Regions from separate parts of the Kitasatospora sp. NPDC034023 genome, predicted to be linked through region 2. Evidence: riboswitches for the same ligand, from Rfam matches in the RefSeq annotation. Region 2 holds a riboswitch; each other region holds the start of a gene.

The links. Region 2 has a riboswitch for cyclic di-AMP ahead of ACZ52R_RS20350 (M23 family metallopeptidase). Riboswitches for the same ligand answer to the same signal wherever they lie in the genome.
Region 1: it holds a riboswitch for cyclic di-AMP, as region 2 does, so the genes downstream of both, ACZ52R_RS07715 (LysM peptidoglycan-binding domain-containing protein) here and ACZ52R_RS20350 (M23 family metallopeptidase) in region 2, are expected to answer to the same signal.
Region 3: it holds a riboswitch for cyclic di-AMP, as region 2 does, so the genes downstream of both, ACZ52R_RS29410 (M23 family metallopeptidase) here and ACZ52R_RS20350 (M23 family metallopeptidase) in region 2, are expected to answer to the same signal.

Annotation. Positions count from the first base shown of each region.
Region 1 is NZ_JBVIRY010000004.1:133,641-138,092, forward strand. It holds gene eno (phosphopyruvate hydratase) at 1-720, opposite strand, end outside; gene ACZ52R_RS07715 (LysM peptidoglycan-binding domain-containing protein) at 977-1,909, opposite strand; cyclic di-AMP (ydaO/yuaA leader) riboswitch at 1,915-2,082, opposite strand; gene ACZ52R_RS07720 (cytochrome P450 family protein) at 2,334-3,740, opposite strand; gene ACZ52R_RS07725 (SDR family NAD(P)-dependent oxidoreductase) at 4,007-4,432, shown strand; gene ACZ52R_RS07730 (nucleoside triphosphate pyrophosphohydrolase) at 4,437-4,452, opposite strand, start outside.
Region 2 is NZ_JBVIRY010000014.1:168,469-172,920, forward strand. It holds gene ACZ52R_RS20340 (alpha/beta fold hydrolase) at 1-415, opposite strand, end outside; gene ACZ52R_RS20345 (YiaA/YiaB family inner membrane protein) at 572-862, opposite strand; cyclic di-AMP (ydaO/yuaA leader) riboswitch at 1,059-1,217, shown strand; gene ACZ52R_RS20350 (M23 family metallopeptidase) at 1,230-2,063, shown strand; gene ACZ52R_RS20355 (hypothetical protein) at 2,127-3,002, opposite strand; gene ACZ52R_RS20360 (GNAT family N-acetyltransferase) at 3,045-3,617, shown strand; gene ACZ52R_RS20365 (sensor domain-containing protein) at 3,813-4,452, shown strand, end outside.
Region 3 is NZ_JBVIRY010000026.1:36,582-41,033, forward strand. It holds gene ACZ52R_RS29405 (DHA2 family efflux MFS transporter permease subunit) at 1-844, opposite strand, end outside; cyclic di-AMP (ydaO/yuaA leader) riboswitch at 1,157-1,337, shown strand; gene ACZ52R_RS29410 (M23 family metallopeptidase) at 1,340-2,332, shown strand; gene ACZ52R_RS29415 (DUF2470 domain-containing protein) at 2,645-3,364, opposite strand; gene ACZ52R_RS29420 (RidA family protein) at 3,487-3,897, opposite strand; gene ACZ52R_RS29425 (IclR family transcriptional regulator) at 3,956-4,452, opposite strand, start outside.

The DNA of each region.
Region 1 (4,452 bases), on a different contig from region 2:
GGCCAGCGCGACGTCACGGCCGGGCACGTAGCCGGCCTTCTGGATGGCCTCGGTGATCAGGTCCAGGGCCTCGCGGTTGCTGTCCAGGTTCGGCGCGAAGCCGCCCTCGTCGCCGAGGCCGGTGGACAGGCCACGCTCCTTCAGCACGCCCTTGAGGGTGTGGTAGACCTCGACGCCCCAGCGGACGGCCTCGGAGAAGGACTCCGCGCCGATCGGAGCGATCATGAACTCCTGGATGTCGACGTTGGAGTCCGCGTGCGAGCCGCCGTTGAGGATGTTCATCATCGGGACCGGCAGGACGTGCGCGTTCGGGCCGCCCAGGTAGCGGAACAGCGGCAGGTCGCTGGCCTCGGAGGCGGCGTGGGCGACGGCCAGCGAGACGCCCAGGATGGCGTTGGCGCCGAGCGAGGACTTGTCCGGGGTGGCGTCCAGGTCCAGCATGGCCTGGTCGATCAGGCGCTGCTCGGTGGCGTCGTAGCCGACCAGCTCCGGGCCGATCTGCTCGATGACGGCCAGGACGGCCTTCTCCACGCCCTTGCCGAAGTAGCGGTTCTTGTCACCGTCGCGCAGCTCCAGCGCCTCGAAGGCGCCGGTGGAGGCACCCGACGGGACAGCGGCACGACCCGTGCTGCCGTCGTCGAGGCCGACCTCGACCTCGACCGTGGGGTTGCCGCGCGAGTCGAGGATCTCACGGGCTACGACGACATCGATGGACGGCACGAGGCATCTCCTTGCGGAAGCAGGTCCGGCTGACGGTGGTGCTGTCAGCAGGACGATTGCGGAGTCGTTACGGACCAGAGCCTAGCCGCCCAGGCTCCCGGGGCCACGTCCGCCTCGGTCTCGTCTCAGCGTGTGGCCCCGCTACCCACCAGTAGTTCACCTGCTTGTCCCAGCTTGTCCCACTGAAGCGGGCGAATGCGGACGAAGGGGGCCGGCGGGCCCAACCCCCTTCGCGCGTCGGCCTTCACGCGTCGGCTCAGCCGAGGTGCAGCACCTGGCCGGGCAGGATCAGGTTCGGGTCGCCGCCGACGGTCCCGTGGTTCTGCTCGTACAGCGCGTGCCAGCCGCCGGACACGCCCTGCGCGGCGGCGATGGTCGACAGGGTGTCACCGTCGCGGACGGTGTAGTCGTGGCCGGACGCCGGAGCGGCCTGCGGCGCGTACTGCTGCTGCGCGGCCTGCGGGGCGTACTGCTGCGCGGCGGCGTGGCCCGCGTACTGCTGCGCGGCGGCGTGGCCCGCGTACTGCTGGTAGACGCTCTGGTGGCTGGTCCAGTACCAGGCGCCGTTGTTCTGGTACCAGTACACCTTCGCGTCCGCGTCCCAACCGCCCTGGCCGGAGAGGCCGTGGGCCTGCGGCTGCGCCTGCTGCTGCGGGGCGGCCTGCTGCACCGGCTTCTGGGCAGGCTTCTGCGCGGCGGGCTTCTGGGCGGCCGGGTTCTGAGCCGGCTTGGCGGCGGGCTTCTGGGCCTGCTGCGCGGGGGCGGACTGCGGCTTGGCGTCCGAGGAGGTGTCGACCGCGGCCGGGGCACCGCCCTTGCTCAGGCCCGCCTTCTTCGAGCAGACCGGCCAGGCGCCCGGGCCCTGCGAGGCGAGCACCTTCTCGGCGACCGAGATCTGCTGCGCCCGGCTGGCCTGGTTGGCCTGCGGCGCGTACGCGGTGCCGCCGTACGCCTTCCAGGTGCCGGAGGTGAACTGCAGGCCGCCGTAGAAGCCGTTGCCGGTGTTGATGCTCCAGTTGCCGCCGCTCTCGCACTGGGCGACGGAGTCCCAGGCGGAGGCCGGTGCGGCGGAGGCGCCGGTGGCGGTGAGGAGCGGCATCGCGAGTCCGACGCCGGCCACACCGGCGACGGCGATGGCCTTCTCGGTCTGGGTACGACGGCGGTGACGACCGGTTCCAACGAACAGCATGAAGAGGTCCCTCTCCGCACGCCTGCGAGGTGAGCTGTCGGGTTCGGACCGGGAGGTGGCCCGGCCGCTGTACGCGGAAACGATTCCGCTCAGGCGGCTTCACCCCAAGCCGTGGGAAACGGCAACAAACCTGGTTCCCCCGCCCCTGCCCAGGGTTCTGGTCGGTTTCCCGTGACGCGGCGGGCAGGATTCGGCGTTCCGCGCACGAGGTCCGCAGCTGCGAACTCCAGGGAGAGTAGACAGATCCTCAGACCAATCACAAGCTCATATCACCGATATCACACAGAAATTACGGCGCGTGCCCGATCGCCTACCAACGGCGCCGCTATGTCCGGATTGATGGGCGTTCACACCTGAACCGGAAGACCCCGGGCGACGTTCCGTCAGCGTGTCGCCCGGCGTTTCGTCATCTTGTGTCAGTTTGTCAGGGGCGCATAAGGGGTGTCGGGGGCGTATGCGGAGGCGTATGCAGGGGCGTATGCGGGGAGCGACTCTCCGGACTGAATTCGACCGGAAGTTCCCGCAGTCCACGCATGATCAGACCGCCGCGCCAGCGCAGATTCTCCGGGCTTTCCGCGAGCCGCAGATCGGGCAGCCGGGAAAGCAGTGTGGCCAGGGCGGCACGCCCTTCCAGGCGGGCCAGCGGGGCGCCGATGCAGTAGTGGATGCCGTGCCCGAACCCCAGGTGGGGATTGTCAGTCCGGGCCAGGTCCAGGGTGTTCTCGTCCGCGAACCGGGCCGGATCGCGGTCCGCGGCGGCCAGCACCACCAGCACCGGGTCACCGACCGGGATGTCCACCCCGCCGATGGTCAGCGGCCGCGTCGCGAACCGCCAGGTCGCCATCTCCACCGGCCCGTCGTAGCGCAGGAGTTCCTCGATCCCCGTCTCCAGCAGCGCGTGCTCCCCGCGCGCCACCGACTCCTGCAGCGACCGGCGCTGCCCCGGATTGCGCAGCAGCGCGTACATCCCGTTGCCGATGAGGTTCACGGTCGTCTCGAAACCGGCGAAGAGGAGGATGAAGGCCATTGCCGCGGCCTCGTTCTCGGTCAGGTGCTCGCCGTGGTCGCTCGCCCGGATCAGACCCGAGATCAGGTCGTCCCCGAGGTCCGCCCGCTTGCGGTGGATCAGCTCCAGCAGGTACGCCCGCATCCGCTTCACCGCTCGCCCCACGCCGCCGCGTTGGCCGCCGCCGTGGCGGATCATCATGCCGGCCCAGTCGCGGAAGTCGTCCTGGTCCTCGGCCGGCACGCCCAGCAGGTCGCAGATCGCGTAGATGGGGAGCGGGAAGGCGAACTCGTGGATGAGGTCCGCCGAACCGCGCTGCGCGAAGCCGTCGATCAGCCGGTCCGTGAGCTGCTGCACCCGCGGCTCGAACTCGGCCACCCGGCGCGGGGTGAACGCCTTCGACACCAGTCGGCGCAGCCGCGTGTGGTCCGGCGGGTCGATGTTCAGCAGGTGCGTCATCAGGTCCGCCTGCCGCTCCCCCGGGATGCCCACCCGGCCGGTGCGGTGCGCCTGCTCGCTGTGGTGCGCCGGGTTCTTCGACAGCCGGCTGTCCGCGAGCGCCTGCCGGGCGTCCGCATACCTGGTCACCAGCCAGGCCTCGACACCGCTCGGCAGCTTGGTGCGGTGCACCGGGGCGTGCTCGCGCAGCCAGGCGTAGGCGGGGTACGGATCGGTGGCGAACTCCCAGGTGAACAGCTGCGGAGCGGCGGCGTCGGGCTGCTCGGGATCGTCGGACGGCGCGGCGGCCGGCTGCGCGGCGGCGGGCTGGGCGGGGTCGTCGGACGGCGCGGCGGCGGGCCGGGCGGAGTCGGGCTGAGCTGGCATGGGTCGACCGTATCCGGTGGGTGCGCGCCCCCCTTCCTCAACGGCTCGCGACCCCCGCGTCAACGGCGTGCGACGGGCGCGCCAACGCTCCGTGGACGACCCGTGGACGGTCCGTGGACAGCTCTTGGAAAGCTCTTGGCCGGACGCCGGGCGTGAGCCTGGTCACCTGAGGGGTAATCCCTGTTGCGGAGGGTCAGGACCTGCCTACGATCCTCCGCAGTACGCGTGGGCGCCGGTGCGGTGTCGCCCACAGGGAGGAGCAGACCATGCGGGTCAGCGGGTCAGTCGTCGTCATCGCGGTACTCGACGGCGGGTCGGGCGCCGGCCTCGCCCGCCGGTTCGCCGCGGCCGGCGCCGCCGGAATGCTGATCGCCGACCAGCACGTCGGCATCGCCGAGGACCTCGCCGCCGAACTCGACCGGCCGGGCTGCCCCGTCGTCGGCGTCTCCGGCGACATCCGCCGCCCCAGCGACGTCGCCGCCCTCGTCGACACCGCGGAGAAGCACCTCGGACCGATCGACCTCTTCGCCGTCGCCGGCCCCGACGGCGAGCGGATCGTCTCCCTCGCCGACCTGCCCGACCACCTCGACCTGGAACGCCTCGCCGAACTCGTCGTCCTCGTCGGCGAGGCCATCGGGGAACTCGTCCCGCCGCAGCGGCGCCCGATGGAGAGCACCGCCACGGCGGCCTGAGCGCCTACTCCCCGTCCGGC
Region 2 (4,452 bases):
GGGCGCCGGGCTGCGGGTTCTCGACGAAGGCGTCGATCAGGACGATCCCGGCGATCCGCTCCGGGGCGTCCCCGGCGGCCTTGACGACCGTCGCGCCGGTGTAGGAGTTCCCGGCGAGGACGGCGCGTTCGATGCCGAGGTGGTCGAGCAGGGCGAGGACGTCGCCGGCGATGGCGGCGGGGCCGTAGTCGTCCCAGGCGATGGAGGATTCGCCGAAGCCGCGCAGGTCCATGGTGACGACGCGGTGGCCGGCGGCGACGAGCAGCGGGCGCAGGTGCCGGTACGCGGCCCGGCTGTCGAGCATTCCGGGGAGCAGGACGACGGGGGTGCCGTCGCCCTGTCGGGTGTCGTCGAAGGCGATCCGCCCGCCGGGGACGGTCAGGTACTGGGTGTCCGGGCTGATGGGGGCGTTCATGGTGGGCCTCCTCGGTCCTTCGCTGCGACATCGGCGCTGCTGCCGATAGCCATAAAGCTAAGGCTAATAGCCTTAGCCGTCAAGCCCTCGGCCGAAGAGAGTCTCGAAGGAACTGTCGAAGAGGGCGTCGACGGGAGAGGGGAAGGCTGGCTCGCCTCAGATCCCCTCGGGCTTGAACGGGTCGTGCTCGCTGAGCAGCTTCTCCAGTCGGGCCTGGTCGACCCGGCTGACGATCTCGTTCGACTCGTGCCGGTCCCGGATCACCTTCGCCAGGGTGAAGGAGGAGGTGACCGTGTAGAGGAGGCCGATCCCGAGGAATGCCCGAGTCCACCCGCCGACCGGCAGGTAGGCGATCCCGACGGCGAGGGCGGTGCCCGACAGGGCGAAGGAGAGGATGGCCTGGATGTAGTACGCGGCCGTCGTGCGGTTCTGCATCGGTGCGCTCATGGCGCCAGGATGCGGCCGCCCGGCCGGGCCGCACATGAGTAGGAGTACTCAGATGGGGTGCTCGCATGAGGGGTCGTTCGTTGACGTCCGATCACTCGCTCCACTGCCGTCCCGGACGGATGGCTTGGAATCAGAGCGTCCTAGGATTAACGTTTGATAACGCAGCGCGGTCGTCAACGCCGTTCCCAGACGGCACCGTGCGCCGTCGCCTAATCCCGCCGACCGGCCTCCGGGCAGGTCAGGGAGCCGGGGAACCATGTTCCTTGGGGTGAATCGGCGGGGCCCCGGCCCGGCCGTAGGAGACCTTCCTGCTCCGAACCCGTCAGCTAACCCGGTAGGCGCGAAGGAAGGAAAGGAGCGCGCCTCCGTGGCGTCGACGCACACCCCGGCACACCCGGCCGGCCCCGCAGCCGGTACCCAGCTCCTCGACCACCCCGGCGTGGACGGGCCCGAGGCCCTCGGCCCGGAGGCCGAGGCCAACCGGCACCGGATGCCGCGTCAGACCCGCGGCGCCTCCCCGCTGCTCGGCGTCACCGCCGTCGCCGCCACCCTCGGTGCCACCGGCTTCGCCTCGGCCACCCCGGCCGTCGCGCCCGCCATCGAGGCCCCCGACGAGACCCCGGTCGCGCTCGCCGCCGACCCCGGCCTCGCGCTCGCCGCCCGCATCCAGCAGCAGGCCGACAGCCAGCGCACCGCCGCCGAGGAGGGTGCCCGCGTGCAGGCCGCGCAGGAGGCCGAGGCCAAGGCCGCCGCCAAGGAGGCGGAGGCCAAGGCCGCCGCGACGGAGGCGGAGGCCAAGCGCGCCGCCGCCCTCACCCTCCCGGTGAAGGACTACCGGCTCTCCGCCCACTACGGCCAGAGCGCCCGCTACTGGGCCAACCTGCACACCGGCCTGGACTTCGCCGCCGACACCGGCACCCCGGTGTACGCGCTCGGCCAGGGCACCATCACCTCGGCCGGCTGGTCCGGCTCGTACGGCTACCGGATCGTCGAGACCCTGCCCGACGGCACCGAGATCTGGTACTGCCACCTCTCCTCGATCATCAAGGGCTCCGGCGGCGTCGCCTCCGGCCAGCAGATCGGCAAGGTCGGCGCGACCGGCAACGTCACCGGCCCGCACCTGCACCTGGAGGTGCGCCCCGGCGGCGGCGCCCCGGTCGACCCGGAGCCCTGGCTCCAGCAGCACGGCCTCAACCCGTAACGGACACCCGAAAGCCCCCGGTCGCACGCTCGGTTCGAGCGGCCGGGGGCTTTTCGCGGCGTCTCACTCCTCCGCGGGCAACTGCGCCACGTACGCGTCGATCTCCTCCTGGCCGGGCTCCGGCGCCAGCTCGGGGAACTCCGCCACCAGCAGCCGCGGCAGCCCCGGCACCGTCCACTCCCCGAACAGGTCGAGCGCCGCGTCGACCGCCGCCTCCTCGAACTGCCCGAAGTCACCGGCCAGCTCGTCCGGCATCGGCCGCCCGAGCGCGGTCAGCTCGGCCAGGTTGCGGTAGCTGCGCCGCATCAGGCCCTGCTCCAGCAGCCGCCGCGCGCCGTCCGTGGCCATGCCGACCGACAGCACCCGGCCCGGTCCCCAGCCCCGCTCGTCCGGCTCGTCCAGCCAGCCGGCCGGCACCAGCGACTCGTACGCGGCCAGCCGCTCCTCCTCCGGGAGCTCGCCGAAGCCGGTCAGCCAGTCCCGCACCGCCGCCTCGTCCGCGACGTCCACCCCGTACGCGTGCAGCAGCAGCGCGTACAGCCGGGGCCAGGTCACCAGGTCGGCGCGGCGCAGCAGCCCGGCCGCGACCTCGCCCTGCCACTCGGCCTCCGCGTGCAGCCGCTCCTGGCGCTTGGCGTTGAGCCGCCGGACCGCCCGCTGGTGGTCGATCAGCAACCGGACCGCGTCGCCGTACGCGAGCGGGTCCTCCTCGGGGGTGGGTTGGACGTACAGGTGGAGCCGCTCGTACAGCAGGTGCTCCACCGCGTCGGAGGTCAGTTCGGGCCAGCCGTCGTGCATCCTGCCCTCGCCCAGCTCCAGCAGCGCCAGCACCGCGCGCAGCGGCGCCTCGGCCACCGGCGTGCGGCCCTGCTCGGCCGCCCAGGCGAGCAGGTCGGCGGCCCTGGTGCGCGGGGCGAGTCGCAGGTCTTCGTCGTTCATAGTCCGAACGGTAGCCTCCGGGGGCCGGTAGGGTCGGCCGCCATGGTCCCCGTACGACTCACCGGCCCCCGGCTGGCCATCCGCGAGTACCACCACACCGACGGCGACGTGGACGCGCTGCACGCCCTGTTCGGCGACCCGGAGGTCACCCGCCACCTGCCGTTCGAGCCGTACGACCGCGAGACCTGCGCCGACCAGATCGAGCTCTACCTGGAGGAGGCGATGGCCGACGAGCGGGACACCTACCGGCTCGCCGTCACCAGGCTCGCCGACGCCGAGGACCCGCAGGACGCGACCCCGATCGGACACGCCGCACTCACCCTCGGGAAGCACCGCGCCGCCGACCTAGGCTGCGTCCTCGGCCGCGATTTCCGGGGCCGAGGCCACGCGGGCGAGATCACCGGCCTGCTCTGCGACTTCGCCTTCCACACCCTGGACCTGCACCGGCTGACGGCCTCGGCCGACGTGGGCAACACGGCCTCCGCCAAGGTGCTCACCCGACTCGGGTTCCGGCTGGAGGGGCGGGCCCGGCACGACCGGCTCGAGAACGGCGTCCGCTCCGACTCGCACCTCTTCGCGCTGCTCGTCGACGAGTGGCCGGGCCCGACCGGCTGAACCCCCACGGCGCACCCGTGTGGCCAGGGAGACCGGCGGGCCGGCGGACCGGGGGCCGGGGGCCGGGGGCCGGGGGGTTAACCCCACCCCCGATCCGCCAGGCCTCCGGATGCCGCCGCGACCTGCGGTTCGGCCAGACTGGACGACGTCAGCGAGCACGAACGACCGTCAGTACGAGGGGCCGGGGGCCGGAACATGAGCAGCAGCCGAAGCACACGGGACCACGAGTGGGACGTCCTGGACGGTCACGGCGACGACCCGCGCCCCGCCCGGGCCCACCGGACCGGACAGCCGCCCGCCTTCTGGACGGCGCCGTTCTCCGCGCACTACTACCGCGAGGTCGGCTACGTGCTCAGCGGCCTGCCGGTGGCGATCGCCGGCTTCGCCGTCGCGATCACCCTGTTCTGCCTCGGCCTCGGCACCTTCGTCACCGCCCTCGGCCTGCCCGTGCTGGCCGGCCTGACCATCGCCGCCCGGGGCTTCGGCCGACTGGAGCGGGCCCGGGCGCGGGGCATGCTGGCCCTGGACGTTCCCGGCCCGAAGCCGGTGCGCCCGGTCCGCCCGGGCAACTGGGGCGCGATCACCGCGCGGCTGGCGGACGGGGCGGGCTGGAAGGCCGCGCTGTACCAGGTGGTGATGTTCCCCTGGGCGATCTTCAGCTTCACCATGACCCTGGTGTTCCTGCTGCTCGGCTGGGCGATGGCGCTCTACCCGGCCTACCACTGGGTCTTCCCGACCTACACCGGCTGGCGCGGGTACCAGCTGTTCGACTACACCGACGGCCACCACGTCCGGCACGTCTACTACGTCGAGGGGATGTGGCAGATCGCCGGGT
Region 3 (4,452 bases), on a different contig from region 2:
ACACGCAGAGGGTGACCAGGTTCACGGCGGTGAACAGCCGGGAGGAGAACAGGCCGAGCGGCAGCATCGGATCGGGCGCGCGGCGCTCGACGGCCACGAAGGCGACGCCGAGCACCACACCGATCAACCCGCTGACCCAGACCACGGCGGACACGCCCTCCCCGGCGGCGGTCAGCGCGTAGGTGATCGCGCCGAGGGCGAACGCGGCGAGCACCGCGCCGAGCACGTCGAAGCGGCCGGTGGCGCTCTCGTCCCGGCTCTCCGGCACGTACCGCGTGGTGACCGTGATCACGGCGGCCGCGAGCGGCAGGTTCAGCAGGAAGATCCAGCGCCAGCCCGGGCCGTCCACCAGCCAGCCGCCGAGGAAGGGGCCGACCGCGGCCGACACGCCGCCGAGGCCCGACCACAGCCCGACCGCGGCCGAGCGGTCGTCAGGGTCGAAGACGGCTTGGAGCATGGCGAGCGAGCCGGGGGTGAGCAGCGCCCCGCCGATGCCCTGGACGGCGCGGGCGGCGATCAGCACCTGGATGTTCGGCGCGGCGGCGCAGGCCGCGGAGGCGGCGGCGAACCAGACCACGCCGATGAGGAAGACCCGGCGCCTTCCGTACCGGTCGCCGAGCGCGCCGCCGAGCAGGATCAGGCCCGCCAGGGTGAGCAGATAGCCGTTCAGTGTCCACTGAAGGGACGCCAGGGAGGCGCCGAGGTCGGCGCCGATGCGGGGCAGGGCGACGTTCACCACGGTGCCGTCCAGCATCGCCATGCTGGAGCCGAGCACCGTCGCCAGTAGTACCCAGCGACCCTGCGCGGTGCCCAGGCGCAGGGTGCCGGCCTCGGAAGTGGCCACGGCCCGATCCTGCTCCCCGTGAGGCCCGCGTGACAAGGGTCACCGGCGGGTGTGTCGGTGGTGTGCGGTGCGTGAGCGGACGACCGCGCAGTGCCGTCGATGTCGGCGCAGGGTCGTGGATCAGTGGCGCGGGGTGAATGGATCGCGTACGCACCGTGCAGCGGATCATCCGGAGAGTCACCGCACCCCGGGGGATGGTTGCCGATTCAAGAGATCGACATTGCTTCACCCGAACGGATGGGTTTTAGTTCAGCGACCGCCCGGCCAGTCCGGACGGATCCACCGGGTGGAACGCCGAGTCCTGCCGCTTCCCGGTGGTTCGAACTGAACTCTGTACGGCAGGAGCGGGGGACCCACAGGTAAGTCGCCGGACCGGAAGTTCGCGCCTCAGGGCGCGGCGTCCAGGGCCGGCTTGGGGTGAAGCCGCGCATGCGGCCGGGCAACTCCAGCCCGAACCCGACAGCTCACCTCGCAGGCGTCGGAGAGGAAACTTCCATGCCTGCTCAGGCTCGTCGTATCGCCCTGCCCCGCGCCGCCCGCATCGGCATCGCCACCGCCGTCACCGGTGTCTCCTTCGCCCTCCCGCTCGTCACCGCGATGAGCGCCCAGGCCCACACCGCCCCGGTCGCCCCGGCCCCGCAGGCCGCCGCCTCCACCACCGCCGTCGACGCCGCGCCGGCTCAGGCCGCGCCGGCCCAGGCCGCTCCGGCCGCCGCGCACGAGAGCTACCGCGTCGTCAGCGGCGACACCCTGTCCAAGATCGCCGACGCCAAGCACGTCGAGGGCGGCTGGCACGCGCTGTACGAGCAGAACCGCTCGGTCGTCGGCGCCAACCCGAACCTGATCTTCCCGGGCCAGCAGTTCGCGATCGCCGGCCACGCTGCCGCGCCGTCCGCGGACGTCGCCCCGGCCAAGCCCGCCAAGCCGGCCGCTCCGGTCACCCAGGCCGCTTCGGCCGCCAAGCCGCAGGCCCAGGTCCAGGTCAAGACCGAGGCCGCCAAGCCGGCCGCCCAGGTGCAGACCCAGGTTCAGACCGCCGCTCCGGCCCAGGCCGTGACCGCCGCTCCGGTCGCCGCCGCCTCCGGCTTCGTCGCGCCGCTGGCCCACCCGGTGCTCGGCGAGGCCTACGGCGTGGCCGGCTCGATGTGGGCCTCCGGCCACCACACCGGCCAGGACTTCGTGGCCTCCACCGGCACCCCGCTGCGCGCCGTCGCCAACGGTGTCGTGGTCAAGGCCGGCAACGGCGGCGCCTACGGCAACGAGGTCGAGATCAAGCTCGCCGACGGCCACTACGCCGAGTACGCGCACCTCTCCGTGATCGGTGTGAAGATCGGTCAGACCGTCACCGTCGGCCAGCAGCTCGGCCTCTCCGGCGCCACCGGCAACGTGACCGGCCCGCACCTGCACTTCGAGATCCGCACCGGCCCGGAGTACGGCTCGGACATCGACCCGGTCGCCTACCTGCGCGCGCACGGCGTCGCGCTCTGACCCTGTCGGGGTTTCAGGAACCACCGCTGCTGCGGAGCGAATCGATCCTCCGGGATGGTCATGTCGGGTGACCGCTCGACCGGGTGATCGCCGTGCAGTGGACATGGGCGCGGGACACGCCCAGGCCGGCCCGGCTCGCGGGATTCACTTCCTCGCGAGCCGGGCCGGCCGCTGCCGTTTTCGGGGTCGGCGGTTCGTTTTCGGGGCGGGGTCGGGGCGGGGTCGGGGCGGGGTCGGGGTGGCGTTCGCGGTGCGCCGGTGGTGGCCCGGGCGGTACGTGAGGAGGATGCGGCCGGGCGGTGAGCCGGTGACTCAGCTGCGGTGGGCCGGCTGACCGTACCGGGCGGCGGCCAGCAGGTCGTGCATCCGGTGGCCCAAGTCCTCGGTGTCGCGGGCCGGTTCGGGGAAGACCAGGCGGACGTCGCGGTGGCCGTCGGGGTGGTCCAGGCGCAGCACCAGGCCGTGGCGGTCCAGGGCGAGCGGGCGGATGTCCGGGTTCCGGGCGAGCAGCACCGGGTCGAGCAGGCGGGTGAGGACCTCGAGTGCGTCGGCGTGGTCGTCGGCGAAGTGGGTGAGCATCGCGGCCTCGTGGCGGGCCATCGGGTCGGGGGCGGCGAGGGCGAGGACGGCGGCGGTGACCGCGCCGGTGCCGTACGGGGTGGCGAGGACGGCGTGGGCGACGTCCACCCGCAGGTGGACGCTGAGGCCGTCGTCGGCGAGGTGGGCCAGGTGCAGCCGGCCGGCCAGGGTGAGGCGGGCGCGGACGCGGTCGCGGACGGCGACGGGGGCGACGTCGGTGACATCGAGGATGACGGCGAGGCCCTCGGCGGCGTGGGCCGCGGCCACGGTGAGCGGGGTGTCCAGCGGGGCGCGCAGCCGCAGGCGGGAGCCGTGGGCGGAGACCGGGCCGTCCAGGTCGTGCTGCTCGCCCAGGGCGCGGACGGCGAGCGAGGAGGTCGTGCTGAGCAGGCTGTGGATCCGTTCGGCGGTGGTGGGCTCGGGCACCTCGGTGTCGCCGGTTGGCAGGCTCATGGACGGACCTCCAGATAGTTAGGTGAGCCTAACCTAACTTTGCTGGCGAAGCGTGGCAAGCAGGCCTCGGGGAACGCCGAGGGCCCGGACGTGCCGTCCGGGCCCTCGGGTCGGCTGGATCGTCAGGCGACGACGGCCTGGGCGTCGATCTCGACCAGCATCGGCTCCTGCGGCAGCTCGACGAAGACGGTGGTGCGGCAGGGCTTCACGCCGCCGGGCTTGACGTTCTCCTCGATGAACTCGGCGTAGACCTCGTTCATCAACGGGAAGTCCGCGCGCTTGGTGAGGTAGACGCGGAACATCACCACGTCCTCGATGGTGGCGCCACCGGCCTCGACGATGGCCTTGACGTTCTCCAGGGTGCGCCGCGTCTGCGCCTTCACGTCGCCGTGGTGGAGGTACTCGCCGGTCGCCGGATCCTGCGGGCCCTGGCCGGAGACCTGCAGGATCGGGCCCTTGCGGACGCCCTGGGAGAACATCCAGGCGGGGGCGGGGGCCCCGTCGGTGCGGATCTCGATCTTGTCGGAGGACATGGGGGTTCCTTGCTCCTTGGAGTTCTCGGCGGCTGCTTCGGACTGTCTTGATGATCAGTCAACTGTGGTCGGGGAGGCCGCAGTCGGCCGACACCGCGCGGGCGGCGGCGAGCAGCTGCGGGAGGAGGTCCAGGACCTGCTCGTACGGGAGGACGACGTCCGGGACGGAGATGGAGGCGGCGGCGACGACCCGCCCGCTGGCGTCCCGGACGGGTGCGGCCACGCAGTTGATGAAGGCTTCGTGCTCGGCGTGGTCCTGCGCCCAGCCCTGGACGGCGACCTTCTCCAGCTCGGCGAGCAGCGCCCCGGGCGTGGTGAGGGTGCGTTCGGTGTGCGGGGCGAAGTCGATCCCGGCCACCACCCGGCGCCGCTCGGGCAGCGGCAGGTCGGCCAGCAGCACCTTGGAGACGGCGGCGCTGTGCAGGGCGGCGCGCAGACCGATCCGGGAGTACATCCGCACCGGATGGCGGGAGTCGAACTTGTCGATGTAGACCACCTCGCCGCCCTCGTACGCGGCCAGGTGCACGGTCTGGCCGGTGGCGGCGTTCAGCTCGG